DNA from 3 places in the Pseudomonas kurunegalensis genome. Region 1 is predicted to be linked to each of the others. Evidence: riboswitches for the same ligand, from Rfam matches in the RefSeq annotation. Region 1 holds a riboswitch; each other region holds the start of a gene.
What was found. Region 1 has a riboswitch for cobalamin ahead of QQ992_RS09990 (ABC transporter substrate-binding protein). Riboswitches for the same ligand answer to the same signal wherever they lie in the genome.

Region 1 (9,939 bases):
GGCTACGGTTCGTGGGACCGCCAGCAGCTCGGCCTGGACAGCGGTGGCAGCCTCAGCGAACGCCTGAGCTACCGCCTGACCCTGAACCAGCAAGGGGGCAATGGCTGGGTCGACCGTACCCCTTCGCGCAGCCTGGCCCTGAGCGCCGCGCTGCGTTTCGATGCCAGTGACGACCTCAGTTTCACCCTCGCCCACGACCGTGGCGATGCGCAACCCGCCAACTACTACGGCACGCCACTGATCGATGGCCACTACCGCAGCAGCCTGCGCAAAAAAAACTACAACGTGCAGAACGACGTGCAGCACTACGTCGATGAATGGACCCGGCTGAACACCGACTGGACGCTGAACGACCACCTCAGCGCCAGCAACCAGCTGTACTACATCAAGAGCCGCCGGCACTGGCGCAACGCCGAAGACTACAGCTGGGACGCCGAGCGCCAGCAGTTGCAACGCGGCAGCTACCTGGAGATCAAGCACAACCAGGAGCAGTTCGGCGACCGCCAGACCTTTACCTTCGACCACACCCTGTTCGGCCTGGCCAGCAAGACCGTGGTTGGCGCCGAGTACAACAAGGTGCGTTTCAACGTCGACAGCAATGCCCCCTACAACGATGTGGGCGGCGACTACATCGACCCGTGGCAGCCGCAGCCTGGGTGGTTCCACAGCGCCTCGCCCCTGCGCCCGCAAACCTTGTCCACCACCCACACCTTCGCCTTGTTCGCCGAGAACCGCCTGCAGCTGAGCGATCGGTTGTCGTTGGTCACGGGCGTGCGCCGCGACCAGAACCACATCGACCGCGACAACCTGGTCGATGGCAGCCGCAGCGACCACAGCCTGCAAGGCGGCAACTGGCGCGTCGGCCTGGTGTATGCGTTTACCGACGACCTGTCGCTGTACGGCCAGTACTCCACCAGCGAGGATGGGGTGAACAACCTCATCAGCCTCAGCCCGGCCCAGATGCACTATGACCTGACCGAAGCGAAGCAGACCGAGGTGGGCCTGAAGCAACGCTTCTGGGACGGTCGCGGTGAATGGACGTTGGCGGCCTACCACATCGTCAAGAAGAAGCTGCTGGTGGACGACCCGATCACCCACGAGAAGCAGCAGGCCGGGCAGCAGACGTCCGATGGCCTGGAGGCGACCCTGGAACTGGCGCTGGCGCATCAGTGGCAGGTGTCGGCGAACGCGTCGCTGGTGCGCGCCAAGTATGATGACTTTGACGAAATGGTCGGCGGTGCAGCGCAGGACCGTGCGGGCAATCGGCCGGCGAATGTGCCACGGCGTACTGCCAACCTGTGGCTGAGCAAAGGCTTCGGGCAGCAGGTGGAGGCCGGCATTGGTGCGCGTTATGTGGATGAGCGCTTTGCCAATACTGCCAATACCCAGAGCGCGCCTGGGTACACCGTGGTCGATGCCAACGTCGCCTGGCAGGTGCTGCCGGATGTGCGGCTGGGGTTGCAGTTGAATAACCTGTTCGACCGGGAGTATGTGCAGTCGGCGTTCAGTGGACAGCAGTGGTTGATGGGGATGCCACGGTCGTATTTGGCGACGGTGGATTACAGTTTCTGATGTGAATTGCCTGTGCGGGCCTCTTCGCGGGTAAACCCGCTCCCACAGGTACAGCACAGCTCTCAGGGGCAGTGATATTCCTGTGGGAGCGGGTTTACCCGCGAAGAGGCCCGCACAGGTAACACAAAAACCTCTACCAACCCGTAATCATTTAGTTATAAGATAACGTTTCACATGACATTCATTCCTATCAGCGACCCTCCATGACAAGCGCCAGCGCCACCCCCACCCTGCTCACCCAGCGCCTGCAGAGCATCGACGCCCTGCGCGGCCTGGTGATTCTGTTCATGCTCCTGGATCACGTCCGCGAAACCTTCTTCCTGCACCGTCAGGTTAGCGACCCGATGGCCATCGACACCACCGAGCCGTCGCTCTTCATCAGCCGCACGTTGGCCCACCTCTGCGCGCCGGTGTTCGTCCTGCTGACCGGCCTGTCGGCCTGGCTGTACGGCGAAAAGCATCAGGGCCGTGGCGATGTGTCGGCGTTCCTGTTCAAACGCGGGCTGTTTCTGGTGGCGCTGGAGTTCACCCTGGTCAACTTCGCCTGGACCTTTCAGCTGCCGCCCAGCGTCATCTACCTGCAAGTCATCTGGGCGATTGGCATCAGCATGATCGCCCTGTCGCTGCTGGTATGGCTGCCACGCGCCGCTCTGCTCGCCCTGGGCGCCACCATCGTCGCCGGCCATAACCTGCTCGATGGCCTGCACTTCGGCGTGGAATCGGCCTTGCATGTGCCGTGGGCGATCCTGCATGACCGTGGCTGGCTGGAATTTTCCGACACCCTGCGCCTGCGCACGTCCTACCCGGTGCTGCCGTGGATCGGCGTCATCGCCCTGGGCTACGGCCTGGGCCCGTGGTTCGCCCGAGGCAGCGAGGCCGGCGAACGTCAGCACCGTCTGCTGCTGGGCGGCCTGGTCGCGTTGCTGGGCTTTGTCGTGTTGCGTATGTTCAACGGCTATGGCGAGGCGCCCTGGAGCGGCTACCCAACCTTCACGCAAACCCTGATGAGCTTTTTCAACATCACCAAATACCCGCCGTCACTGCTGTTCCTGGCCCTGACCCTGGGCTGCGGCCTGCTGTTGCTGCGCGCCTTCGAACGCGCCGGCCAGGCCCGCTGGATCAGCGTGCTGGCGGTGTTTGGTGCTGCGCCGATGTTCTTCTACCTGCTGCACCTGTACGTGCTGAAGCTGCTGTACCTGGCCAGCGTGGCGCTGTTCGGCCTCAACCATGGCGACTATTTCGGTTTCGATGGCATCGCCGCCGTGTGGCTGAGCGCCATCCTGCTGGCCGCATCGCTGTACCTGCCGGTGCGCAAGTTCGCCCGCCTGAAAGCGCGCCGTCGCGACATCACCTGGCTGAAGTACTTCTGAAAAGCGTTTTCACCCGGCGGCGTGATGGTCTACCATGCGGGCCGCCGGTTTCCACCACGGAATTAATAGGGAATCCCAGGCCCGCCAACACGGGCCAAACGGAACTGCCCCCGCAACTGTAGGTGCCGAGCCTGCTCCATCGATGCCACTGGGCGTAATTGCCCGGGAAGGCTGGAGCCGGGCCATGACGCACCAGTCAGGAGACCTGCCGGCCTACATTCACCAACCGGCGGGGTGTCCGGGATTGGCCATCCGTGTTGCCCCTGCCAACGGCGGGGCGCGGCGATGCCTGTCCGTGCGTTCCTCACCCGAACTGTCCGATAGGAGATCGCCCAGCATGCTGCCCCGTTTCGCCACCCTGCTCGCCGGCCTTGGCCTCACTGGCCTGGCCCAGGCCGCCGCCACCCATTACCCGCTTACCGTCGAGAATTGCGGCAGGCCGCAGACGTTCGCCCAGGCGCCGCAACGCGCCGTCACCATCGGCCAGGCCGGCACTGAAATGCTCTACGCACTGGGCCTGGGTGACAAACTGGCTGGCACCTCGTTGTGGTTCAACAACGTACTGCCCGAATACAAGGCGCAGAACGACAAGGTGCCGCGCCTGGCTGACAACGACCCAAGCTTCGAGGCCGTAGTGGGCAAGCGCCCGCAACTGGTCGCGGTACAGTTCGAATGGATGGTCGGCGCACAGGGTGTGGTCGGCACCCGCGAACAGTTCGACGAGCTGAAGATACCCACCTACCTGCTGCCTTCGGACTGCGAAGGCAAGGACAACCTGGTCGGCGCCGACGGTACTCGCCTGCAAGCGTTCCAGGTAGGCAGCATCTACAAGAGCGTCAGCCAGCTGGCCGAGATCTTCGATGTGCAAGACCGCGGCACTGCCCTGAATGCCGAGCTCAAGGGCCGCCTGGACAGCGCCAAGGCACAACTGGCGGGCAAGGACCTGTCCGCCACCTCGGCACTGTTCTGGTTCTCCAGCGCCGACCTCGACATCGACCCGTACGTGGCCGGCCGCCAGGGCGTCGCCGACTTCATGCTGCGCACCCTGGGCGTGCGCAACGTGGTCGAGTCCACGGAGGAATGGCCCACTGTAGGCTGGGAAACCTTGGCCAAGGCCAACCCCACCTGGCTGATCATCGCGCGCATGGACCGCCGCCGCTTCCCCGCCGACGACTACCAGAAAAAGCTCGAATTCCTGCGTAGCGACCCGGTGACCCGCAACATGGACGCGGTGAAGCACGACCGCATCATCATCCTCGACGCCGATGCCATGCAGGCCGGCATCCGTCTGTTCAGCGGCCTGCAGACGTTGTCTGCAGCCTTTGCCAGCGGTAAAGCAGCCCAGTGATGATTCGCCTGTTACCTTGCATCGCGGTCGCCCTTGCAGCCCTGCTGGCCGCCTTGCTGGCCGGCACCGCCATTGGCGAAACCAACCTGTCGCCCAGTGTGGTTGGCCAGGTGCTGGCCAACCACCTGTGGCAGGCCGGCTACCCGGTCGACCCGATCGACGCCGGCATCGTCTGGAACTACCGCCTTACCCGCACCCTGGTCGCCGCTGCTTGCGGTGCCGGCCTGGCGACGTGTGGCGTGATCCTCCAGGCGCTGTTGCGCAACCCCTTGGCCGAGCCTTATCTGCTGGGGCTTTCTGCCGGCGCCTCGACCGGCGCGGTACTGGTCGGCCTGCTGGGGCTGGGAGGCCTGGCATTGAGCATGTCCGCCGGGGCGTTCATCGGCGCACTGGCCGCATTCACCCTTGTACTGGTACTGGCCCGCGCGGCCGGCCCCGGCAACAACAACGCTCAGGTCATCCTTGCCGGCATTGCCGGCTCGCAACTGTTCAACGCGCTGACCGCCTTTCTGATCACCAAGTCGGCCACTGCCGAACAGGCACGCGGCATCCTGTTCTGGCTGATGGGCAACCTCAGCGGGGTGCGTTGGCCATCGGTGTGGCTGGCCGTGCCGGTGGCACTGTTCGGCCTGGTGGTGTGCCTGTTGCACCGCCGTGCGCTGGATGCTTTTACCTTCGGCGCCGATTCGGCTGCTTCGCTGGGCATCCCGGTGCGGCGCACCCAGCTACTGCTGATCAGCTGCGCGGCGCTGGTGACGGCGGTGATGGTGTCCATCGTCGGTGCCATCGGGTTTGTCGGGCTGGTCATTCCCCACGCCCTGCGCCTGCTGCTGGGCCCCGGGCACAGCCGCCTGCTGCCCGCCAGCGCACTGGGTGGCGCGCTGTTCCTGATTGCCGCCGACGTGCTTTCGCGCACCTTGATTGCGGGCCAGGTGATCCCTGTGGGGGTGGTCACCGCGCTGATCGGCGCACCGGTCTTCGCGCTGATTCTGGTCAGCCGCCGGGGGCGCTCATGACCGTCATGACCGCCGTACAGATTTCACCCCTGAGTTGCCAGGGCCTGGGGTTGCAACTGGCCGGTAGTACCGTGCTCAGCGGTATCGAGCTGAACGTTGTCGCGGGCGAAACGCTGGGCATTGTCGGCCCCAACGGCTCAGGCAAGTCTTCGCTGCTCAAGTTGCTGGCCGGGCTGCGCAAGCCGGCCAGCGGCAGCGTGCACCTGCTGGGCGAACCACTGGCACAGCTGCCCCGACGCCGTGTGGCGCAGGCCCTGGCACTGGTCGAACAACAGGCCGACACCCTCGATGCAATCCGTGTGTTCGACGCCGTGGCCTTGGGCCGTACACCTTGGCTGTCAGCACTGGCTCCGTTCTCACAAGAAGACCGTGCCATCGTCGAGCAGGCGCTGGCTGACCTCGACGCCCTGCACCTGCGCACACGCCTTTGGGGCTCATTGTCCGGTGGCGAGCGCCAGCGCGTGCACATCGCCCGCGCCCTGGCGCAACGGCCACAAGTACTCCTGCTGGACGAGCCGACCAACCACCTGGACATCCAGCACCAGCTGAGCCTGTTGCAACAGGTCCAGGCCCTGCCGGTCACCACCCTGGTAGCGCTGCACGACCTCAACCAGGCGCTCACCTGCGACCGCGTGGCCGTACTCGACAAAGGCCACCTGGTCGCCCTGGGCAAACCCCTTGAAGTGCTCACCCCCGAGCGCCTGCTGAACACCTTTGGCGTCCACGCCCATTACCTCACCGACCCCTTCGACGGCGCGCGCATCCTGCGCTTTCGCGCCCCCTGAACCAGGAAGTTCTACCGATGCCGCTGCGCCCTCTCGCCTTGCTGCTTGCCAGCACCCTGCTCGCTCCGGCCGCGCTGGCCGACGTGCACGAAGTGAAAATGCTCAACCGTGGCAGCGAAGGCGCGATGGTTTACGAGCCGGACCACTTGCGCATCGCGCCCGGCGACACCGTGCGCTTCCTGCCCACCCAGAGCGGGCACAATGCGGCCAGCGTGGCAGCCCTGCTGCCCGCCGGGGCCGAGCCCTTCAAGAGTAAGCTGAACCAGCCGTTCGAACAGACCTTCAGCGTGCCAGGCGTGTACGGCATCCAGTGCATTCCGCACCTGGCGATGGGCATGGTGATGGTCATCCAGGTAGGTGACGCATCGGCTACCGAACTGCCCGCCAACTTGCCGGCCCGGGCCAAGGTCCGCTTTGCTGCCCAGTTGCAGAAGCTTGAGGCCGCGCAATGAGCCGGTTGTTGTTGGCGCTGCCACTGCTGGGGCTGGCGCCGTTCGCCCAGGCCGACTCCGCACAGTCGCAAAGCAACGGTTTTGTGGAGGATGGCAGCTGGAGCATCCTCAACCGTAGCGTGTTCGACCAGCGCGACTACAAGCACGGTGGGCGTAACAGTGCAGCGCGCAATGCCTACAAGCCGCGCAACGAACGCAGTGGCAAGGCTGAGGAATGGGCCTACGGTTTGATGGGCACCTTTCAGTCTGGCTTTACGCAAGGCCTGGTTGGTGTCGGCGTCGATGCCCACGCCTACCTGGGCGTGCAACTGGACAGTGGCGGCGGCCGTGCGGGCAAGGCGCGCTTGCTGGGGGTCGATAACGACGGGCACCCGAAAAACGAATACAGCCGTGCCGGTGCGGCGTTGAAGTTGCGCATGTCCAACACCGTGTTGTCCTACGGTGAGCAACGGGTCAAGACCCCGGTATTCAGCTCTTCCGACAGCCGCCTGCTACCCGAGACGGCAACCGGCTTTTTCCTCACCAGCAACGAATTCGACACGCTCAAGCTGGTGGCCGGGCACTTCAACGAGAGCACCGACCGCAATGCCACAAGCCACGATCAGGGCTTCGTGGTGAACTACTCCAATGGCAAGCAGGGCAACAGCTTCGACCTGGCCGGCGTGGTCTGGAACCCGGGCGCTGCCTTCAGCGGCAGCCTGTACACCTCGCGCTACGAGGACAGCTGGAACCAGCATTACCTGGGCAGTACGCTAAACCATGTCCTGGATGACCGCCGCAGCGTCAGCCTGGACCTCAACCTGTACCGCACCACCGACACCGGCAAGGCGCTGTCCGGGCGCATCGACAACACCACCTGGAGCCTGATCTCGCGTTACAACCAGGGGCCGCACGGGTTCAGCCTGGGCTGGCAGCAGGTAGACGGCAACACCCCGTTCGACTACGTGACGCGTGGCGCGATCTTCATTGCCAACGCGGTGCAGATGTCGGACTTCAACGCACCGAACGAAAAGTCATGGCAGGCACGCTATGACCTGAACATGGGGGCCTATGGGGTACCAGGGCTGAACCTGACGGCGCTGTACGTGCGCGGGTTCGATATCGACGGCACGCATGTCGACCCGACTGGCGGGTATGCGTACCTGGGGTATGGCAAGGGTGGCAAACATTGGGAACGCGACCTGGAGGCGCGGTATGTGGTGCAGAGTGGCAAGGCCAAGGGCACCACGTTCTCGCTGCGGCATAACGTGCACCGGGGGAACACGGCGCAGGCCGAGCTGGATGGTGACCAGATACGCCTGGCGGTGGAGTGGCCGTTGTCGGGCGGGTTCTGATGGCTGCATTGCCTGAATCGGGGCTGCCGGGCAGCCCCAGGGTCTGTCAGGCAACCGTGCCGGCAGCAGGCAGCAAGCCCCACTCCGCCCGTTCTTGCACACTCATCGTCGCCAACACCTCGGCAAACGTCCGCTCAAGCTCCGAACTGACATTGCCAAATACCCGGTAATTGGTGAGCAGGTAGCGCTTCACCGTCCTCGGCCAGCGCCGTTCCTTGTGCGCCGCATTGATGATGCCTTTGGCATCATGCCGCGTCGCGCCACGCCACAAGTCCATCAACTTGTTCTCGAAATCGCCGAAGGTCCACAAGTCGCTGCGGTCCTCGAACTCGTCCAGCAGTTTAAGTTTGTACACGGCCATGTATGGCATCGTGAGTCTCCCTCGGGTGCAGTGAAAAAGCCTTGCATGAGGGAAGGTAAGCAAGCCGCGCCGCCCTGAAAATGAACGCGTCGATCACGCCGAAAAGGCCGTTGTAGGCGCTTTCCCACAAATCAGCGCAGCCGAAGCTGCATGTGCGTGGTCTGCCAGACCGGGTCTTGCTCCACGTCCACCACCGCAAACCCGTGCCGTTCCCAGAACGCAATCGCACCCGGGAGAAACGGATGCGTATGCAGGTACAGGCAATCGATTCCCGCCTGCACCGCCTGCTCGCGCAATGCACTGAACAACGCGCCCGCCAGCCCCTGCCTGCGGTAGGCCGGCAGCACGAACAGGCGCACCACCTCCACTACCCGCCCGGCGTGATAGTCAAGCTGGGCAAAACGATGGTCATAGGGCACATAGCCGATCACAGCGACCAGCCGACCGTCATCGCGGGCTTCAAGAAAGCAGCCCGCGCCGTCCAGGTAGGTTTCGGCAAAGTGCGCAAGGTCGTGCGGCAAGGGGGCCGCGACAAGCATCGGGAACAGCTCGCGGCGAGCGCTTTCGACAAACGCCACGACTTCGGCAATGGCGACGCGCGCGACAGGTTGCAGGGTCCGGTTCGGCATGGGGCTGCTGGCAATGGTTGGAGGGCTGGGTTCTACACCAGCGTGCCGATCAAGGCAAATCACGGGGCTCGTCGCGGCCATGCGGACATCGGTATAATCGGCAGTCTTCACTGCCCGACCAGGCCACGCCATGCCTCGCTTCCAGAAGTTGCTGTTGCCCCTGCTGCTGACTGCCGCCCTTACCGCCTGCGACCAGAAGCCCACCCGTGAAGAACAGATCCTCGCCCAGCTACCGCTGCAGGATGCCTACACGCACAATATCGAGCGCATGGCCACGCTGCTCGGCCGCACTCACCCGCAGCTGTCGCAAGCCACCATCCAGGGCGTACTGCGCAAATACCTCACCGTCGAGGACCAGCATCAGGACCTGTTCCGCCTCTACAGCGAGAAGAATTTCAGCGATGCCGAGTTCGCCACCATCGTCGAAGCCACCCAGGACCCGGCCAAGGCCCGCGCGCTGGAAGACACCGAAGCCGGCAGGCGCCTGAGCGAAAAGCTCACCGCCCTGATGCGCGAAACCGCCCGCGATGTGAAGGTGCAGGCGCTGGTGGAGCGACGCATGCAACAGGTGGAAGACGAGCTGAATGCGCTGGACAGGGCAGGCTCCTGAATGCAGCGCCCGTCCACGCGCTAGCACGTAAGGCTGTTTCCATTTCTTAGCTATTTTCAAAGCCCGAGGTCAGGATTGCCACACGCCAAGCACGGATTGCGCCTGGATCTACGAACACTCATTCTGGTGCTCTGCGCCCTTACGGCCCTGGTCATGCTGTGCGCCAGCTATTTCGCCAGCTACCGGGTGCAGCGCCAGCTGCTGATCGACCACGCCCTGGAAGCCAACCGGGTGTATGCGACGAAACTGGCAACCATCACCGAGACCTTCATCGGCAACGCCTTGCAGCAGCTTTCATTCAGCGCCGGCGTACAGGGCCGCCAGTTGAGCGACGCTGCGGCACTGCAGGTGGAGACCGACCGTGTACTGGGCCAGAGCATGGCCTTCAACTCCACGTTCGTGATCGATGCCAACGGCGTGCTGCTGGCGATTTCTCCAGCCTCACTACGCCACTTTGTCGGC
Region 2 (9,939 bases), 400 kb from region 1:
CTGGCTGCCAGCGGCCCACACCGGTCGCACGCCCATCAATGCCATGGCTTGGGCGATGTCGTCGCCGCCCGTACGCATGGTCGCCGTCCCCCACACCGACAGGCCAAGCTGGCGCAGGTGGTCGCCGTGGTCCTGCAGGTGCCGCTCAAGGATCAGGTTGGCCGAGGCGAAGCCCAGGCGCCAGGCCGTGGTGGTGGGCAGGTTGCGCACGTCCACGGTGTAGAAGTTGCGGCCGGTGGGCAGCACGTCGAGGCGACCACGGCTAGGCGCACCGCTAGGGCCTGCGGGCACGAAGCGCCCGGCAAGCGCTGCCAGCAGGCCATTCATTTCGGCTGCGCCGCAAGCGTCCAGGCTAGGGGCTACCGCTTCGCGCAAGGCCTGCACCACGTCGTGCACAAGCTGCCATTCGTTCTGCTCGGGTAGCGGTACCGTGCCGGCCAAGGCCTGGCTGATCACTTGAAGTGCCAACAGCTCAAGGCGCTCGCGGGTATCTCCACAGGTGCGCCACGGATCGCTGCTCATGGCCTGCAATTGCGCTGGGCGTGCGCCCTGCCACGGCTGCCCAAGCTCGCAATCGAGCGGATCGAAGCCCGGCACCAGGGCTTTGGCCAGGGCACGCAACAGGCTGGCATTGCCGCCGCGCCCGTCGCCCCGCTCAACCCGCAACAGCGCCAGCAAGGTATCCAGCCGCAAGCGGCCTTCGGGCGACTGGCCGAACACGTGCAGACCGTCGCGAATCTGCGATTCCTTCAGGTCGCACAGGTAGGTGTCCAGGCGCGGCAGCCATATGGCGGCATCGTCCAGCTGCCCTTCCAGCTGCAGCTCGCGGTCGATGTGGTTGGCCTTGACCAACTCCAGGATGTCGCGCTGCAACTCGCGGGCACGCCGTGGGTCGAGCATCTGCGCTTCATAGAACTCGTCGGCCAGCTGCTCCAGGTGGCGCAACGGGCCATAGGTTTCGGCGCGGGTCAGCGGCGGCATCAGGTGGTCGATGATCACCGCCTGGGTACGGCGCTTGGCCTGGGCGCCCTCGCCGGGGTCGTTGACGATGAACGGGTAAATATTCGGCAACGGGCCGAGCAAGGCGTCCGGCCAGCACTGCGCCGACAAGCCGACGCCCTTGCCGGGTAGCCATTCGAGGTTGCCGTGCTTGCCGACGTGGATCACTGCATCGGCGGCAAAGGCATGGCGTAGCCAGAAGTGAAACGCCAGGTAGCCATGCGGCGGCACCAGGTCGGGGTCGTGGTAGACCGCGCTCGGGTCTACCTGGTAGCCCCGGGCTGGCTGAATGCCGACGAAGGTCAGGCCATAGCGCAAGCCAGCCACCATCAGCCGGCCGCTGCGGTACATCGGGTCCTGCTCGGGCGGTCCCCAACGCTCAAGTACGGCCTGGCGGTTGGCCTCGGGCAAGCGCTCGAAGGCAATCTGGTAATCGGCCAGGCTCAGGCTCTGGGCGCAGGGGCGCAGGTCGAGGTGGTCGAGGTCATTGGTCACGCCGCCAAGCAGCTGGTGGATCAATTGCGTGCCGCTGCCCGGCAATTCGGCCAACGGATAGCCTTCGGCCTGCAGTGCCTTGAGAATGTTCAAGGCGGCGGCAGGTGTGTCCAGGCCGACGCCATTGCCAATGCGGCCATCGCGGGTTGGGTAGTTGGCCAGCACCAGGGCCACGCGCTTCTGCGCATTGGGCAGGCGCGCCAGCTCAACCCAGCGGCGGGCCAGCTCGGCCACGAAGTCCATGCGTTCGGGGTGGGCGCGGTAGCACACCACATCGGACTGGCTGCGCTCGCTGCGCCAGGCCATGTCCTTGAAACTGACCGGCCGGGTGATGATGCGCCCGTCCAGCTCAGGCAAGGCAATGTGCATGGCCAAGTCGCGCGCACCCAACCCCTGCTCGCTGGCTTCCCAGCCGGGCTGGTTGTCCTGTGCGCAAATGGCCTGCAATACCGGGATGTCGCGGCGGAACGGGCGCAGGTTGGGGCGCTCGGGGCTGGACAGGGCAAAGCCTGTGGTATTGACCAGCACTTCGGCGCCGACCTCGTCCAGCCAGGCTTCGACCTGCTCCAGGCAGGCGCTTTCCTTGAGGCTGGCCACCGCGATCGGCAACGGGTTCAGCCCGGCAGCCTGCAGGCGCTGGCAGAACACGTCGATAAACGCGGTGTTGGCCGCCTGCAAGTGCGAGCGATAAAACAGCAGCGGCGCTACCGGGTGCTCGGGGTGCCAATGCGGGTACCAGTCTTCCAGCGTGGTGCTGCCCTTGGCCGGGTGATACACCGCCGTGCGCGGCAAGGGCTGCGGCTCCTCCCAGGCATAGTCACGGCCCAGCCACTGGCTGGCCAGGCAGTTGAACAGGTTGATGGCGTTGGCCTTGCCGCCCTGGCGCAAGTAATGCCAGAGGCGTTCGGCCTGCTCGCCACCGACAGTGCCCAGGGAGGTCAGCTCCGGGTCCGGGCGGTCATCGCCCGGCACCAGAATCAGCTGCACGCCACGGGCGGCCAGCTCGACCAGTTGCTCGACGCCATAGCGCCAGTAACCGACGCCGCCGTGCAGCGACACCAGGATGACTTTGGCATGGCGCAGCACCTGGTCGACATACAGGTCGACCGACGCGTGGTTTTGCACCTGCATCGGGTTGGCCAGACGCAGGCTGGGGAAGTCGTCTGGCAATTGCTCGGCGGTATCGGCGAGCATTGCCAGGTGTGAATCGCCGCTGCAGAGAATCACCAGCTCGGCGGGTGTCTGGCCGAGGTCGGCAATGCTGTCATCCGGCACGAAGCCGCCGGGCTGGGTCCGCAGCAGGTGCATGGGTCAGGCGCCCAGGGCCTGGCGCAGGCGCGCTTCCAGTTGGGCTGCATCGAGGTCCTGGCCGATCAGCACCAGGCGGGTGATGCGTGGCTCGTCGGCACGCCAGGCGCGGTCGAAGTGCTTGTCGAAACGGGTCCCCACGCCTTGCACCAGCAGGCGCATCGGTTTGCCCGGGATAGCGGCGAAGCCTTTGGCGCGCAGGATGCCGAACTCGACCACCAGCTGGGTCAGGGCGTCGAGCAGCAGGCTTTCGTCGGCTTCCGGCAGGTCGATGGAGATGGAATCGAAGGCATCGTGGTCATGATCATCATGGTCGTCACCGTCGTGGTGCGAGTCATGGTGGGTACGGCGGCCATCGATGTGCACTTCGGACTCGGCGCCCACGCCCAGCAGCACGTCCAGCGGCAGCTTGCCGCTGCTGGCTTCGATCACCTTGACGGCTGGCGGCAGCTCTTCGGCCACTTCGGCACGGACCTTGGCCAGGCCTTCGGCATCGATCAGGTCAGCCTTGTTCAGTACCACCAGGTCGGCGCTGGCCAACTGGTCGGCGAACAGTTCGTGCAGGGGCGATTCGTGGTCCAGGTTAGGGTCGAGCTTGCGCTGGGCATCGACCTGGTCCGGGTAGGCAGCGAACGTACCGGCCGCCACGGCCGGGCTGTCGACTACGGTGATGACCGCATCGACGGTGCAGGCATTGCGGATTTCTGGCCACTGGAAGGCTTGCACCAGCGGTTTGGGCAGGGCCAGGCCGCTGGTTTCGATCAGGATGTGGTCCAGGTCGCCACGGCGTGCCACCAGCTCGCGCATCACCGGGAAGAACTCTTCCTGCACGGTGCAGCACAGGCAGCCGTTGGCCAGCTCGTAGACGCGGCCACTGGCTTCTTCTTCGGTGCAGCCGATGCTGCACTGCTTGAGGATTTCGCCGTCGATGCCCAGTTCGCCGAATTCGTTGACGATGACCGCAATGCGACGGCCCTGGGCGTTGTCGAGCATGTGGCGCAGCAAGGTGGTCTTGCCCGAGCCGAGGAAGCCGGTGACGATGGTAACGGGGAGCTTGGCCAGTGTTTTCATGTCGCAGTGCCCTTGGCAGTGTGGCGCGGGCATGCAGGACGACAGCCACGGGCCAGGCCGGCCGGGCTTGTTCGCCACCGGATCACCCCGCCCGGTTTAAAGTCGAAAACGTGACGAGGCAGGTCTCCTGGCTCGCACCGTTCCATAGGCCTGGCAAACAGCAGGCTGTGGCGGGATGACGCCTTCCCGCGCGCGGGCGCAGTGGCTGTGTCGATCCGTTATCGGTGCTTACAGTTGCGGGGGCAGCCGCGGCTTGTACCGCGTTCCCGTCTTAGCTTCGGCCTGGCCGAAGAACCTCGAAGTGGCAAGGCTACGCAGTGGCTGGCGGGTGGTCAACCGTTGCGCAGCGCTGGCTGACCACAAGGCACCCAACTGCGTTACAGTGGCGCCTTCACCCACGGTCAAGGACGCCCCATGCACCTCGCCCCCGCCATACCGGTACTGCGCATCTTCTCGGTCGACAAGGCCAAGGAGTTCTACCTTGATTTCCTCGGTTTCAGCGTGGACTGGGAGCACCGCTTCAGCCCGGACCTGCCCCTGTATGTGCAAATTCACCGCGACGGGCTGATTTTGCACCTTTCCGAGCACCACGGTGACGCCTGTCCCGGCTCCACCGTGTTCGCCCGCATCGACGACCTGCGCGCGCTGGAGCGTGAACTGCAGGCTAAACAGTACGGCTACGCTCGCCCCGAAGCCGAACGCCTGGACTGGGGCCTGCAGATGCAGGTGTATGACCCGTTTGGCAACCGCCTGCGCTTTTGCCAGCAGATCGATGACGAGGCCAACCCTTGAAGGGATTGACTGAAGTCCTGCTGCGCCTGTGAGATCGAGCGCCGCCCGCGCGGCGCTCGATCTCACAGGCGCCAAAAATGCCGTGGAGAACGCCTTCGACCCTCATAAAATTACAACGCGCAGTGGTTTACCCGCCCCCGCCATTCCATTAGGATCCCCATTCACCCCATCACGAGGTGTTCGTCCAATGCGCCACTAATGCCGCCGTCCCCTTCGACGGCCAGTCTTCAGCCTCCGGTTCGCTCCGGAGATGTCGCGGCATTTGTGGAGTTGTGCATGACGAACACGTCAATCCTGACGCTGGACAGCGTCTCTCTGACCTTGCCGGATGGCAGGCAGCTGTTTACCGACCTTAACGAAACCTTTGACCACCGCCGCACTGGCCTGGTCGGGCGCAATGGTGTGGGCAAGAGTTTGCTCGGGCAAATTCTGGCCGGCCAGCGCGAACCGAGCAGCGGCCATTGTCGACGCCTTGGCCGTATTCACCTGCTGAACCAGCAGGTGATCGAGCAGAGCGCCACGGTTGCCGACCTGGCCCAGGCCGGCACGCTGATCGCAGCGCTGGCGCGTATCGAGCAAGGCAGCATCACCCCCCAGGATTTCGACACCGTAGGCGAGCGCTGGGATATCCGCGAGCAATTGCAGGCGCACCTGCAGCGCCACGGTCTGGGCCAACTCGACTGGCGTCAGCCCGCCAACAGCCTGAGCGGTGGCCAGGCCATGCGCGTCGCGCTGATTGGCGCGTGGCTGAGCAATGCCGACTACCTGATTCTCGACGAACCCAGCAATCACCTGGACAGCGAAGCCCGCGCTCAGCTGCTGGGCATGATCGAAGCCTGGGACCGGGGCCTGCTGGTGATCAGCCACGACCGCAGCCTGCTGGGGCACATGGTGCGTATCGTCGAGCTGTCCAGCCTGGGGTTGCAGGCCTATGGCGGCAATTACAGCTTCTATACAGAACAAAAGGCCAGCCAGACAACCCAGGCCCAGCAGCAACTCGCCCGGTTGAAGCAGGCACAGCAACGCCAGGCCCGTGAACTGCAACGCCAGCGCGAAGACCTGGAGCGCCATCAGGCCCGGGCCGGGCGCCAGGCCAGGCACGCCAATCAGGCCAAAATCCTGGTCGATCGCCAGCAGGAGCGCAGCCAGGTCACGGCGGGCAAGCAGCGCCGCGACCACGGCGAAGCCCGGCAGGCCTTGCATGACCAAGTGCGCGATGCCGCCCGCAAGGTCGAGCAGGACACCGCCATTACCTTGCATGCCCCCACACCTCAGCGCCATGCAGGCCGCGAAGTGCTGGCCCTCCAGGCGCTTCGCCTGCCCCGTGGCACCCGCAAACCGCTCGACCTGCGCGTGTGCCTGGGCCAGCGGGTGGGTTTGGTCGGGGCCAATGGCAGCGGCAAGTCCACCCTGCTCAGGCTGCTGAACGGGGAATTACCGGCATCGCCTGACAACGTGCGCCTCACGGGCGAGACGGCCCTGCTCGACCAGCATTGCAGCACGCTATGCGGCCACAGCAGTGTGCTCGACCACCTGGGCAAGGCCAACCCGGCAATGGCCCAGGGCGAATTACGCAGCCGCCTGGCGCAGCTCGGGCTGGATGCAGCCCGTATCGAACTGCCCAGCAGCCTGCTCAGCGGCGGAGAACGGATGAAGGCGGCACTGGCCGCCGTGCTGTACCGCGAACGCCCGCTCGACCTGTTACTGCTGGACGAGCCCGGCAACCACCTGGACCTGCCGTCACTGGCGGCACTGGAGCGTATGCTGGGGCAGTTTGGCGGGGCGCTCATGGTGGCATCCCATGATGCAGTACTGCTGCAAAACCTGGCACTGGATGAGTACCTGCAGTTGTAGATACCGAAAAAAATGCATCGCAGGCTATCAATTCGTGACTGGCCGTTCCCGATCCGCCACGGATGTATTATGGTGGCGTGGTGCGCATATAACAGCAGCCCGAGCGATCGGGCACTTGCAAGACAATGAGGGTGTCATGAGCAACGAAAGCATTAATTGGGACAAGCTGGGTTTCGACTACATCAAGACCGACAAACGCTACCTGTCCGTATGGCGCAATGGCGAGTGGGACAAAGGCACCCTGACCGAAGACAACGTACTGCACATCAGTGAGGGCTCCACTGCCCTGCACTACGGCCAGCAGTGCTTCGAAGGCCTGAAGGCCTACCGTTGCAAGGACGGCTCGATCAACCTGTTCCGCCCGGACCAGAACGCCGCCCGCATGCAGCGTAGCTGCGCCCGCCTGCTGATGCCGCAGGTGCCGACCGATGTGTTCATCGAAGCGTGCAAGCAAGTGGTCAAGGCCAACGAAAAGTTCGTGCCACCGCACGGCAAAGGCGCCCTCTACCTGCGCCCGTTCGTGATCGGCACCGGTGACAACATTGGCGTGCGCACCGCCCCCGAGTTCATCTTCTCGGTATTCGCCATCCCGGTTGGCTCGTACTTCAAGGGCGGCATGAAACCGCACAACTTCCAGATCTCCAGCTTCGACCGTGCCGCCCCACAAGGCACCGGTGCGGCCAAGGTCGGTGGCAACTACGCCGCCAGCCTGCAGCCAGGTGCTGAAGCCAAGAAGGCCAACTTCGCCGACGCCATCTACCTCGACCCACTGACCCACACCAAGATCGAAGAAGTCGGTTCGGCCAACTTCTTCGGCATCACCGCCAACAACGAGTTCGTGACCCCGAAATCGGCCTCGGTGCTGCCAGGCATCACCCGCCTGTCGCTGATGGAACTGGCACAATCGCGCCTGGGCCTGACCGTGATCGAAGGTGATGTCGAAATCAACAAGCTGGACCGCTTCATTGAAGCCGGCGCTTGCGGCACCGCAGCGGTGATCACCCCGATCGGCGGTATCGAGTACAACGGCAAGCTGCACGTGTTCCACGACCTGGAAAAGGTTGGCCCGGTTACCCAGAAGCTCTACAACGAGCTGACCGGCATCCAGAGCGGTGACGTTGAAGCACCGGCAGGCTGGATCGTCAAAGTCGCCTGAGGCGCTTAAACGGTATGAAAAACGGGGCATGCCAGCAATGGCATGCCCCGTTTTTTTTGGCCAACGCTCGCACGGGTAACTCATGCAAGGCGCCGCTGCATCAGCAAATGCCGGGCTTTGTCGAAGGCCCAGTTGTAGAGCACGGTGTAGGGCAGGATGATCACGAAGAAGCCCAGTTCCACCATGAACGCCTGCAGCAGCGAGATATCCAGCATCCACGCGGCTACCGGCAGGCACCACACCACCAGCCCGGCCTCAAAGCCCAAACCGTGTACAAAACGCGCACTGGCCTTCCAGTGGATACGCTCGGTTTGTACCCAGCGATCGACCAGCGCGTTGTAGACCATGTTCCACAGCATGGCGATCACCGACAGGGTGACCGCCAAGGCCCCCGCCGTCGCCAGCGACTTGCCCATTACCCAGGACAACAACGGCGCGCACAACAACACCGCGAACACTTCGTAACCCACGGCGTGAACCAGGCGTTCGGTGAAAGACACGTTTTTCATTGCAAAATCCATCCATTGCGTAAGTCGTGCTTTCCATTTTCTTTGGCAAAACTGATACTCGCGACATAGCTACCATCGGTTTTATCAATACCATGCGCTACTCACCCGAAGCTCTGGTTGCCTTTGTCGAAGCCGCATCGCTCGGTTCGTTTTCCGCGGCAGCGCGCAAGCTGCGCAAAAGCCAGTCCACCGTCAGCATTGCCATTGCCAATTTCGAGGCGGATATCGGCTGCCCGCTGTTCGACCGGGGTGGCCGCCACCCCACGCTGAATGAGGCGGGCCGACAGGTGCTGAGCCATGTGGAGGCCATTCTTGATGCCAGCGCCCAGCTCGATGCCTTGGCGGTGCGGCTGGCGGAAAACGTGGAGCCGCTGGTGTCGGTGGTGATGTCGGACAGCTACAGCGTCACCTTCCAGGGCGCGGTAATGGCCCGTTTCGCCGAGCACTACCCGCATACCGAATTGCGCTGCGGCCCTTCGGAAGACGCTGATGTGATCGAAATGATCCAGCAGGGTCTGGCCCATGTCGGCATTCTTGCCACGCAACCCAGCTATCCCGCCGACGTGGCCGTTGCCCGCTTGCCCGAACAGGCGGAGTTTGGTGTGTACGTGGCCAGCGGGCACCCGCTGGCGGGCCTTGGGAAGGTGCAAACGCAACACCTCGAAAACGCGCGGCAGCTGTACATCAAGACCTACGCCCCCAGCCTGCATCACGGCCGTGGTCAGGCTTGGTCGGCACCGGATTACCTCACGTTGCTGGAGTTCGCCGTGCGCGGGTTTGGCTGGGCCGAGCTGCCCAGAGCACTGGTGGCAAGGTTTGGCACTGAGTTGGTGGAGTTGCAGATAGCGGGTTACCCACGCCGTGTCGATATGGATGTGGCCTGGTCTAGCCGGCGGGCGTTGGGGCCGGCAGGGCAATGGCTGGTAAGGCAAATGTTGAGGTAGCCTAGCCCTGCTTGACAGCAGCCAATTCAATGACTGGCCATGCACCGAATGCCCGTTAATTTCCGCTTCGCATCTTTCGCAATTGAAATCTTACAGAGTTAACCGCACTTAAAATCTCCGCATTTGTAACACATATATACAGGCCTCGGACTTTCTCCATCGGGTTATCACCAGAGCCCATAGCATTGATTATTGTTTTATTCACAAGCTGACCTTGCTCCAAGGTCCATTCGTTTTTCGGCCGGTAATCTACAGTATTCCACTCATGAAGGCGTTTAATTTCTGAGGGTTTGATAGCCTTCCGAAAGCCGACGTAGCTATCACGTAAACCTGACGACCCATTTTGGCTTGGTGCTAAAGATGGTGTTTTTGACAAGTGGGCATTGGCAATAATTTGACTGCTGCGCGCAGCTACCTGAGATGCCTCCGCAATATTCTGCAGAGAGCTTAACTCTGCGTATTGAGGCGTTTGCGGTGGAGCTGCGCTCTCGATATTCCATCCTTGGGAATCTATAAGATCCCACAGTTCTTTGTGAGATTTAGAAGAGACGCGCATAGGACTCACTTCCCGCCTTCGAGTTACGGGACTATTAATCGGTGATATATTTCTCTTAAGCATATGCCCGCTTGGATCGCCAAAATTAATCGGATCACCCGCACAATAGGCATAACAGTTCAAACCACCCGCAGCAAATGGGCTGAGGCTGTCCGGGCTATGGAAGCGCATCAATACAGGGTTATAACCACGATAGCCATTCCCCAGCAGATACAGATCACTCACTAACAAGTGCCCATTGAATGCAGGGCGCTG
Region 3 (9,939 bases), 540 kb from region 1:
GCCCTGAATGCAGCGATCGAAGCCGCCCGTGCCGGCGAGCACGGGCGAGGCTTTGCGGTGGTGGCCGATGAGGTGCGCAACCTGGCGGCGCGAACCAGCAAGGCCACCCTGGAGATTGTTGATGTGGTGCGGCAAAACCACGACCTGTCGCTACTGGCGGTAGCCAGCATGCAGTCGAGCCTGAACCGCACCGGTCACGGCGTGGCGCTGGCCAACGAGGCCGGTACGGTGATCATGGAAATCCAGCAAGGCTCACGGCATGTGGTGGATGCCATCAGCCAGATCAGCTCGACGCTGCAATTGCATTGAGCGCATCGCGCATTTCGTCAAGCAGGGCTTGCAGGCTGGTTTGCAGCAGCGCACGCTGCTCGACCGTCGGCAACCCCTGTGCGTGGGCGAGCTCGATGGCTTCGCAGTCCTTGACCACGGTGCGCACCCTGATCATCTTGGCGCCACCCTTGATGCGATGGGCCAGGGCCCGCACGGCTTCGTCGGCGGCGTCTGGTGCCAGGGCCCGCAAGGCGGCCAGGTCTTCGGCGACGCTTACCGACAGCTGTTCGAGCAAATGCCGCGTCAGCTGTTCGTCGTCCTGGGTCAGGTGGCGCAGTTCAGCCAGGTCGAACCCGCTATGGCGTGTTGTCGGTGTTTTTTGTTGCTGAGGGCGGACCTGGGGCAGATGGGCCTTGAGCGAACGTAGGCCAATCGGTTTGAACAGGCATTCGTCCATGCCGCTGGCCAGGCAGCGGGCGCGTTCCTCAGCCTGGGCGTTGGCGGTCACGCCGAGAATCCTGCACGCTGGCAGGCCGCGTTCACCCTCCAGGGTGCGAATGCGCCGGGTGAGTTCGTGGCCGTCCATGACCGGCATGCTGCAGTCGGTAATCACCAGGTCGAAGCGCGCGGCCTGCCAGCGCGCCAGGGCGATTTCGCCATTTTCCGCCAGGGTCACGCGGTGCCCCAGGGTATGCAGTTGCCGCTCCAGCAACAGCAGGTTGGCGGGGTAGTCGTCGACCACCAGAATGTTGAGCGGGCCGCTAGTGCTTTCATGTGCTGGCGGGTCCTGCTCGGCCTGTACCGGTGCTGCACAGGTGGGCAGATGCAGGCAGACTTGCACCCGGGTGCCGACGCCTTCCACGCTCTGCAGGCTCAAGGCGCCGCCCATCAGTTCGGCGAGGGTACGGCTGATGACCAACCCCAGGCCTGCGCCTTGGCGGGCCCTTGGGCCATCGGCCTGAACAAATGCATTGAACAGGCGGGCCTGGTCGGCAGGGCTGATGCCGATACCGGTGTCGCGCACATTCAGCTCGATTGCCAGAATGCCCTGACCGGCAACCTTGGGCAGCAGCAGGCTCGCCTGCACTTCACCACGGTCGGTGAACTTGATGGCGTTACTGACCAGGTTGGACAGAATCTGCTTGCATCGCAGCGGGTCAGCCAGCACCCAGACCGGCTCTGCCGGCAGTTCGCCGTGCAGGTGCAGGCCTTTGGCCCGTGCATTGCCCTCGAATACCCTCAGCGTGGCGCGCACCAGTTCGACCAGATCGGTGGGCACTGGCTGCAGGCTGATGTGCCCGGACTCGATGCGGGAAATGTCGAGAATATCGCCAATCAGCTCAAGCAAGCCGATTGCCGAATCGTAGGCGGTCTGCAAGGTCTGGGTGTCGCAGCGGCCGCCACGGCTGTCCTCCAGTGCCAGTTCCAGCAGGCCGATCACGGCATTCATCGGGGTACGGATTTCGTGGCTCATGGTGGCCAGGAACGTGCTTTTGGTCTGGCTGGCCTGTTCGGCGTCGTCCTTGGCCTGGCGCAATTGCTCAAGCAGCCCGCGGCTCAGCGCCAACTGTGCCTGCAGCGCGTGCTGGGCCTCTGTACGCTGGTTGATCAGCTTGCGCAGGTAGCTGTTCCAGAATATGACGCCGGCCAGCAGCAGGGCCGATAGCACCAGCACCTGCAAGGCCAAGGTGCGGTAGTCGCGCCAGGGGCTGTCGCTGACCAGGGTGCTGGTACGCCAGCGGTTGATCAGTTGATCGAGCTCTTCGGGCGGAATGCTCAGCAGCGCCTTGTCGAGAATGGCCTGCAACTGGGGCTGGTCGGCGGCGACGGCGAAGGCAGCGATGGCCGGTTCGTCGTCAAGGACGCTGGCGATGCGCAAGCGGTCCTTGAACACATGGCTGATGTAGTAGGCGGCATTGATATGGCTGCTAAGGGCAACGTCGGCGGTACCGTTGGCCACGGCCTCCATCTGGCCGAGCGGGTTGTCCACGTCGACTATCTTGGCCTGCGGGTAGCGCTGTTGCAGCATGGCCCGTTGCGGTGAGCCACGCACCAGGGCGATGCGCTTGCCGTTCATGGCCTTGGCTTGTGCGGGAGATTCGACGTCGCTGCGGGTGACGAGCACGCGTGGGCTGACCAGATAGGGGCGGGTGAAGCGCAACTGCTTCAAACGGTCAGCACCATAGCCCAGCGCCCCGATCATTTGCGCCTCGCCTCGGGCCAGGCGGTCCACCATGGCCTGTGCTGAAGCACTGTCGACGGGTGTGAACTGCAGCCCCGTGCGCAGCGAGATCTGCTTGAGCAGGTCGAGGGTTATGCCACTGGGGCGATGCTGAGCGTCGTTGAAGGTCAAGGGGGCCAGCGAGGTATTGACCAGCACGCGGATGGTGGGGTTGGCGGCGATCCAGGCCTCTTCTTCTGCGCTCAAGGCAGTGAGATGGCGCTGCAGCAGCAGGCTGGTGTTACCGCTGCTCCAGCGGCGCAGGATGTTCAGGCGTTCGCTTTCGCTGATGCGCGCCAGCGCCTTGTCGACCAGACGATGCATGCGTGGGTTGTCATCGGCCAGGGCAAAGGCAAAAGCCCCGGGGGCCACCTGGCAGAAGTGATCGATTTTGAGCGTGCCCTGGTAACTCCTGCCAATCAGAAAGTCGGTGCTGATGGCATCGCCCAAGTACGCATCCGCCTCGCCCAGTTCGACGGCGGCCAGCCCGGCTTGGGTCGAGCGGTACAGGCTCAGTTGCGCTTTGGGGTACAGCGTTCGAACGGCAGCGGCGGGCAGATAATGATCGACCATGGCCAGGCGCAGGCCGGCGAGGTCAGGCGTGCCCTTCAGGCTGTGCCCCTTGCGGGTGACGATGACCGGGAGGTCGTCAGCATAGGGGGTGCTGAGGCTAAGCTGGGCGTCAGCGGCCTCGAAGGCATTGGAGCTGCCCAGCAGGTCGATGCTGCCCTCACGCAAGGCGGTGATCGCTTCGTGGCGGCTGTCGTAGCGCCGTACCTCGACGGGAATACCCAATTGCTCGGCGATAATCCCGGCGTAATCGGCGCTAAGGCCTTCATATTCGTGCTGGCTGACGTTGATTTCAAACGGTGGATAGTCGGGCCGAGAGCTGCCCAGCACCAGGTGCTGGCGGCGCTGCAGCCATTGCCGGTCTTCGCTGGACAACGACAGGGGGGCGGCGGCACTGGCCGACCGGGCCAGCAACTGCCGGGGTTCGCTGCTGGCCAACAGATCGACCGAGGCGAGTAAGCCGGTAGCCAGAAAGACGCTCGCCAGCAGGCGCTTCATGGTGTGCAAACGCTCAATAAACGCTGTTGCGTTTGGCCAGGTCGACCATTTCTACCAGTGATTCAGTCTTGAGTTTTTCCATGATGCGGCCCCGGTAGGTGCTGATGGTCTTGGCGCTGAGGTTCATGCAAGTACCGATATTCTTGTTGTTCTCGCCGCGCGCCAGGCGCCGCAGCACTTCCATCTCCCGGTTGGAGAGGCTGGCCAGGCGCACGGGCTCGCTTTCCAGCGAATTGCTGTTGACCGACATCTGCGGAAAGGTCGAATAACCTTTGATCAGGGCCTTGAGGGCAAACAGCAGCGCTTCGTGGTCTTCTTCCTTGGTGACGAAAGCGCCGATACCGGCATCCAGGCAGCGTCGCACGTACAGGTCGGTGGCCTGGCCGGTCAATACCATGATCTTCGGCACCGGCTCCAGGCACTGCAGGCGCTTGATGACTTCCATGCCGTCCAGCCCAGGCAGGCCGATGTCGAGAATGACGACGTCCGGGCGCAGTTCGCGGGCCACCTGCGCCACTTCACTGCCATTGCCGACCTCGCCGACGACATGGAAGCGCTCGCGTTCAAGCAATATGCGCAAGGACACCCGGACGATAGGGTGGTCGTCGACGATCAGCACGGTTGTCATGGGGAAAACTCCTGTCAGGATGTGGTCCGCTTCCTGGATCACTCAGGAATACGTCTGCAAGTGGGTTAATCGGAAGCGCTGCAAGATACGACCAATCCCGAAGTTTGGTAATGCCGAGTATAGAGGTGTTGAAATTCCCCGCACTTGTTGTTGAAAAGTCCTACAAAAAGCAGGAAAGACATCACCCTATCAAAGCGATGATGCCGGTTTCTTTCGGTCGGTCAGGCGCAGGCCGCGTGCGGTTTTGTTATGCGCTGGGCCGAGGCAGGGTTGTTGGCCAATGCCTGGCCGACCCGCGTCGGGCGGGCCACCAGCTGGCCCGAGCAGTTCGGGCAACGGCCCTGGAAGCGGGTTTCGGCGCAGGTGCGGCAGAAGGTGCATTCGAAGGAGCAGATCAGCGCATCGGGGCTGTCGCCGGGCAGGTCGGTATCGCAGCACTCGCAGTTGGGGCGTAATTCCAGCATGGGCGTAACTCCTGTTCGCAGGCGGGAACCCGGAGTCTGCTACGCCCGTGGCAAGGCTGGCAATGCTCAGTCGGCTGGGCGATACAGGTGGGCATGGCCGGCACGGTACAAGGCCGACTCGGCGAACAGCGTATCCCCCAGCACATGACCTACCAGGATCAGTGCCGTGCGCCGGAAACGCTTGGCCGCGACGCGTTCGACGATATCACCGAGGTTGCCACGTACCCAGTCCTGGTCAGGCCAGGTGGCCCGGTGCACCACCGCTACCGGGCAGTGCGCGCCGTAGTGTGGCAGCAGCTCTTCGACAATGCGCGAGAGGTGCTTGACCCCCAGGTGAATCGCCAAGGTGCTGCCATGGCGCGCCAGGTCACCCAGTTGCTCGCCGGGCGGCATGGGGGAGCTGTCGCCGTAACGGGTGAGGATCACCGTTTGCGCCACCTGCGGCAGGGTCAGTTCGCAGCCGAGCAGGGCGGCGCTGGCTGCCGTGGCGGTGACCCCGGGGATGATCTGGTAATCGATGCCCAGCGCTTGCAGGTGGCGGATCTGCTCGCCGATGGCGCCGTACAGGCCAGGGTCGCCGCTGTGTACACGGGCTACATCCTTACCTTGTTCGTGGGCGGTGCGCATGGCGCTGACAATCTGTTCCAGGTGCAGTTCGGCGCTGTTGATCACGGTCTCGGCCTGATGGCCTTCGAGCACGGCGGCGGGTACCAGTGAGCCGGCGTAGATAATCACCGGGCACTGGCGAATCAGCCGTTGGCCCTTGACCGTGATCAGTTCCGGGTCGCCGGGACCGGCGCCAATGAAATAGACCGTCATGGAAAGTCCTTGCAGGAAAGAGGGGGGAAGCGCTCAGCCGGCCAGGGCGAGGGTCGCCGGGCCAAGCACCTGGCGGGGCAGCAGCAACCTGGCCGTGCCAAGGTGCTGGCTGGCCAGCGCCAGTGCTGCGCTCTCGGCCACGCCCCAGCAGCCGCTGTGGGCATGGGCGGCGGCGGAGCGGTGGCTGAGCAGGGGTTCGTAAGGTTGCAGTTGCACGCTATGGTACAGCACCAAGGGCAAACCGAGGCGATCGGCCATCTGTAGCAAGCCAGGTTCGTCGGCCTTCAGGCTGATGCTGGCGATACCGCGCAGGTCGGCCAATGCCAGGCCCTGGTTGTCCAGGGCCTGGTCCAGCAAGCGTTGCAGGGTATCCGCCGGGCAACCCCGGCGGCAGCCAAAGCCGGCGTAGAAGGGCGGCATCAGGCCCGGCTGGAACGGCGGAACAGCCAGGCGCTGAGCAGGCCCAAGGCCAGCCAGAAGGCGGCGTTGGTCAGCCAGGAGGCCACTTTGAACTGGGTTTCCAGTGCTTCTGGGGCCAGGCTTTCATGCACTTCGGGTTGTGGTGCGCCAATCACATGGGGGATTACCAGCAGCACGGCGCCCAGCGCTTTCAGCAGCCAGTGGCGAGCGAACACCAGCAAGGCCAGGCCCAGTGCGGTGGCACTGGCTGTGCCGATCCACCAGGCTTGGCGTTGCCCTAGGTCGGCGGCTGCCGTACCGGGCAGTTCGGGTGGCAGGCCCAAGGTCGGAGCAAGGCAGAACACGGCGAAGCCGGCCAGCCCCCACCATGCACCCGTGCCGGCGCGTGTCGGTTCACGCAGGCTGTACAGGGCGGCAAGGATCAGGGCGAAGCCGACCGCGACCACCAGGTTGCCGCCCGTGGTGGACAGCACCCGCTGCCAGCCGTCTTCCGGCGACCAGGCTTCGGCGCTGTGCTCATGGGCGGGCACATCGCTGCCATGCTCGTGGTGGGCGGCAGGGGCCGAGGACTCGTAGGTTTCCGCCTCAAGAATTAGCGGGGCGACCCAGAAGCTTTGCAGCAAGGTCAGCAACAGGGCCGCAAGCAGCCCGCTGAAGCCCGCAGTACGGGCAATGCGCGTGATCATCAGGCGTACTCAGTGGCAGGGGAAGGCGGCGCTGTGGCGGGTGTCGTGGGCGGCGTTGTGCACGGCCTCGATGTGCGAGAAGCCGGCAAAGTACACCAGGCACAGGCCCAGCAGGCTGGCGCCGACGGCGATGACGATGCGCTGGCTGAGGGTGACAGGAGTGGCAAGGCTGTGTTGCTTGGCGCTGGTGACGGGCATGACGCGTTCCTCTGCTTTTTGTGGGCAATGGGCAGGCGCGGCAGCCCCGAGCGTAGTCGCCCAGGGGAATGCAACAGCGCCCGCCCACCGCGGGGTGTTCATGAACGCCAGGCCGGTCTCCGGGCTTGCGAGGAGGAGCAGGGCTCCTGGAAAGCGTCACCTTCCCATGCCGCATTACAAGGGCACAGTGGTACAGACGCTTCGCTCGCTTACCGTTGCGGGGGCAGCACCGGGATTGTCCGGCCCTGTTGGAGGGCCTGCGACGCACCGGTTTCCCGTTTCACCCCCAAGGGGGCACCTGAACGTGAGGCATAAGGAGAGCATGGGGCGGGCTTGGCGTCAATGCCACCCTCAGTGGCCGTACCCTGAATCACGCGCTCTCGCGGGCAATCAACTCGCACGCCAACAGGTTCAGCCGCTGGACCTCACCGTCACACGCCAGCACACCCAGGTGCTGCAGCACCCGCAGCGCCGCGACTTCGCCAATCTCCCGGGAGGGCGGGCGCAGGGTGGTGAGGCTGGGCAGCAGCATGTTGGCAAAGGGGTAGTCGCCAAAGCCGACAATGGCCATGTCTTCAGGCAGGCGCAAGCCGGCGCGCTGGCCGGCTAACAGGGCGCCGGCCGCCAGGTTGTCATTGGCGAAGATGATCGCCTCAGGCCGTGGATTGCGGCGGATCAATGCTTCCATCGCCTGCTTGCCCGCCTCGAACGGCGCGCAGTCTGCCGAGGGCACGAACACCCACGGCTCCAGCCCGGCTTCACCCAGTGCCTCGATATAGCCGTCGCGCCGCTCCAGCGCACTCAGGTCGCCGGCTGCACTGTTTTGCACGAACGCGATGCGCCGATGGCCCTTGTCCAGGAGATATCGGCAGGCTTGTACACCCACTTGGTGATGTAGGAAGCCCACCTGCAAGGGCGCCCGCTCCGGGCGGTAGTCCCAGATTTCCACCACAGGCACATCTGCGTCGGCCAGCATCTTTTCCGTGGCCGGGCTGTGGAAATGGCTGGTCACCACCAACGCCGCCGGCGACCAGCCAAGAAACGCCCGCACCGCGCTTTCTTCCTGCGCTTCGCTGAAATAGCTGGACGCCAACAGCAACTGGTAACCATGCCGGCTGAGGGTATCGCTGAAGGCCTGGATGGTCTGGGCAAAGATCGGCCCGGAAATGTTCGGGATCACCATGCCCACGATGCGCCCGCGCGCCGAGGCCAACCCCCCGGCGACCAGATTGGGGACATAGCCCAGCGCCTGTACAGCGGCCTCGATACGTTCACGCAACGGCGGTGAAACCTGGTCTGGCTGGTTGAAGTAGCGCGACACGCTGATGGCTGAAACCTCAGCAGCCCGCGCCACCTCGGCGAGGGTGACACGGCCTGCGCCGCGTCGCTTGCGGGGGGGATCCTTGGCCTGGCTCACCGGGCTGCCTCCTGTGGAAATGGCGCGATGGTAGCGCTAACGGATGAGCGATTGGCAAATAGCTTTATTGCATATAAATCTGACTTTTAAGTATTTGACGTGCTAAACGATGGCCGCAGATACTTGCTCATGTTAGCGCTAACAAGCGCTGCTGTTGGCAAGCGCCTGCCACTCGCACGAGCGAGACCAGACAACCACAGCAACTTCGTGTCGGCCCCGTCAATGAGGGCCTGGTCTGGTTTCCCGAGGCAGTGAGCACCATGCAGAAAAACCGTACACCTTTTCCCGCTACGCAACGCCGGCCGCTGGCCGCAGCCATCCTGCTGGCCGCTTTCGGGCAGGGGGCCCAAGCAGCCGAGCCTGCTGAAACGGGGGCTGCGCAGGCCACTGCACTGGGTGCGGTTACCGTGACAGCCACACGCCGCGAAGCCACATTGCAGGAAGTGCCGGTGGCAGTGTCGGTGATCGATGGCGAGCAGCTGGAGCGAGACAACCGCAACAACGTGGCCAGCATCGTCCAGCAGGTGCCTACGCTCAATTACCGCGCCGGGGCCTCGAACAAGGATACCTCGCTGTTCATCCGTGGCGTGGGCACCATTTCCACCTCGCCGGGCGTCGAGCCCACCGTGGCCACGGTGGTCGATGGCGTGGTATTCGGCCGCCCGGGCCAGTCGACCCTCGACCTGCTCGACCTGGAACGTATCGAGGTGCTGCGCGGGCCGCAGGGCACACTGTTCGGCAAAAACGCCTCGGCCGGCGTGCTGAACGTGGTCAGCAAGGCCATCCCTGAACAGACCCAGGGTTATGTGGACTATTCGCACTTTGGTGGTGGCGATGAGAACCGCCTGCGTTTCGGTATTGGCGGGCGCCTGAGCGAGCAGTTCAAGGGGTCGTTAAGCACCCTGTGGGGCGACTATGACGGCAATGTCGAAAACGTTGCCAATGGCCACGACGTCAATGGCTACGCGCGCAAAGGCGCCCGCGGCAAGCTGGAGTTCGAGCCCAACGAAGACCTGCGCCTGACCCTGATCGCCGACTACATGAAAGGCGAAGACACCCTGCCCAGCGGTGTGATCACCAGCGCCAGCGCCGCCTTCGCCAACCAGTTGCGTCCGGTGACGCCAAGCGCCCACAACCGCGACATCAACAGCGATTTCAAGACCCACGTCGAGGACGAGAACCAGGGGCTGTCGGCGCAACTGGACTGGCAGCTGGGCGACTACACCCTGACGTCGATCAGCGCCTGGCGCGGCTGGGACAACACCCAGTACCAGGACGGCGACCGCCGCGCCTTGCTGCCACTGACCGCGTCCCACGACAAAGGCACGGTGGACTATGACCAGTACAGCCAGGAGTTTCGCCTGACCTCGCCCAAAGGGCAGTTCAACGAATATGTGCTGGGTGCTTTCTACATGCATGGTACGTCCAAAGAGACCTACCAACGCCTGTCGGTCAACGGCGGTGTGGCCAATAGTGGCCGTGCCGACTATTCCACCACCAACGACAGTGTCGCGCTGTTCGGCGAGAACACGTTCAATTTCACTGACGACTTGCGTGCCATTTTTGGCCTGCGCTGGACCCACGACGACCTCGAGTACGACCACCGCCGCGGCTCCACCTCGGCCACTGCTGTAACCGGCATTCAGCCCTCTACCGCCAGCTCGGGGTCGGTGGACGAGGACGGCTGGAGCGGGCGGACCGGCCTGCAATACGACTTCAACGACAACCTGACCGGTTACGTCACCTAT

Region 2: it holds a riboswitch for cobalamin, as region 1 does, so the genes downstream of both, cobW (cobalamin biosynthesis protein CobW) here and QQ992_RS09990 (ABC transporter substrate-binding protein) in region 1, are expected to answer to the same signal.
Region 3: it holds a riboswitch for cobalamin, as region 1 does, so the genes downstream of both, QQ992_RS12270 (CbtB domain-containing protein) here and QQ992_RS09990 (ABC transporter substrate-binding protein) in region 1, are expected to answer to the same signal.

What each region holds. Positions count from the first base shown of each region.
Region 1 is NZ_CP127871.1:2,209,381-2,219,319, reverse strand. Features, by position in the region: gene QQ992_RS10000 (TonB-dependent receptor) at 1-1,572, shown strand, start outside; gene QQ992_RS09995 (acetyltransferase domain-containing protein) at 1,776-2,942, shown strand; cobalamin riboswitch at 2,971-3,169, shown strand; gene QQ992_RS09990 (ABC transporter substrate-binding protein) at 3,280-4,290, shown strand; gene QQ992_RS09985 (FecCD family ABC transporter permease) at 4,290-5,306, shown strand; gene QQ992_RS09980 (ABC transporter ATP-binding protein) at 5,303-6,091, shown strand; gene QQ992_RS09975 (pseudoazurin) at 6,109-6,543, shown strand; gene QQ992_RS09970 (OprD family porin) at 6,540-7,877, shown strand; gene QQ992_RS09965 (hypothetical protein) at 7,924-8,247, opposite strand; gene QQ992_RS09960 (GNAT family N-acetyltransferase) at 8,370-8,867, opposite strand; gene QQ992_RS09955 (hypothetical protein) at 8,998-9,477, shown strand; gene QQ992_RS09950 (sensor domain-containing diguanylate cyclase) at 9,553-9,939, shown strand, end outside.
Region 2 is NZ_CP127871.1:2,613,895-2,623,833, reverse strand. Features, by position in the region: gene cobN (cobaltochelatase subunit CobN) at 1-2,802, opposite strand, end outside; gene cobW (cobalamin biosynthesis protein CobW) at 2,806-3,873, opposite strand; cobalamin riboswitch at 3,974-4,187, opposite strand; gene QQ992_RS11730 (glyoxalase superfamily protein) at 4,288-4,665, shown strand; gene QQ992_RS11725 (ATP-binding cassette domain-containing protein) at 4,942-6,519, shown strand; gene QQ992_RS11720 (branched-chain amino acid aminotransferase) at 6,656-7,675, shown strand; gene QQ992_RS11715 (multidrug/biocide efflux PACE transporter) at 7,756-8,184, opposite strand; gene QQ992_RS11710 (LysR family transcriptional regulator) at 8,277-9,128, shown strand; gene QQ992_RS11705 (RHS repeat-associated core domain-containing protein) at 9,184-9,939, opposite strand, start outside.
Region 3 is NZ_CP127871.1:2,745,301-2,755,239, forward strand. Features, by position in the region: partial or broken gene QQ992_RS28100 (methyl-accepting chemotaxis protein) at 1-309, shown strand, start outside; gene QQ992_RS12240 (transporter substrate-binding domain-containing protein) at 284-3,559, opposite strand; gene QQ992_RS12245 (response regulator transcription factor) at 3,573-4,187, opposite strand; gene QQ992_RS12250 (DUF1272 domain-containing protein) at 4,409-4,651, opposite strand; gene cobM (precorrin-4 C(11)-methyltransferase) at 4,718-5,470, opposite strand; gene QQ992_RS12260 (cobalamin biosynthesis protein) at 5,504-5,890, opposite strand; gene QQ992_RS12265 (CbtA family protein) at 5,890-6,576, opposite strand; gene QQ992_RS12270 (CbtB domain-containing protein) at 6,586-6,774, opposite strand; cobalamin riboswitch at 6,868-7,091, opposite strand; gene QQ992_RS12275 (LacI family DNA-binding transcriptional regulator) at 7,145-8,191, opposite strand; gene QQ992_RS12280 (TonB-dependent receptor) at 8,452-9,939, shown strand, end outside.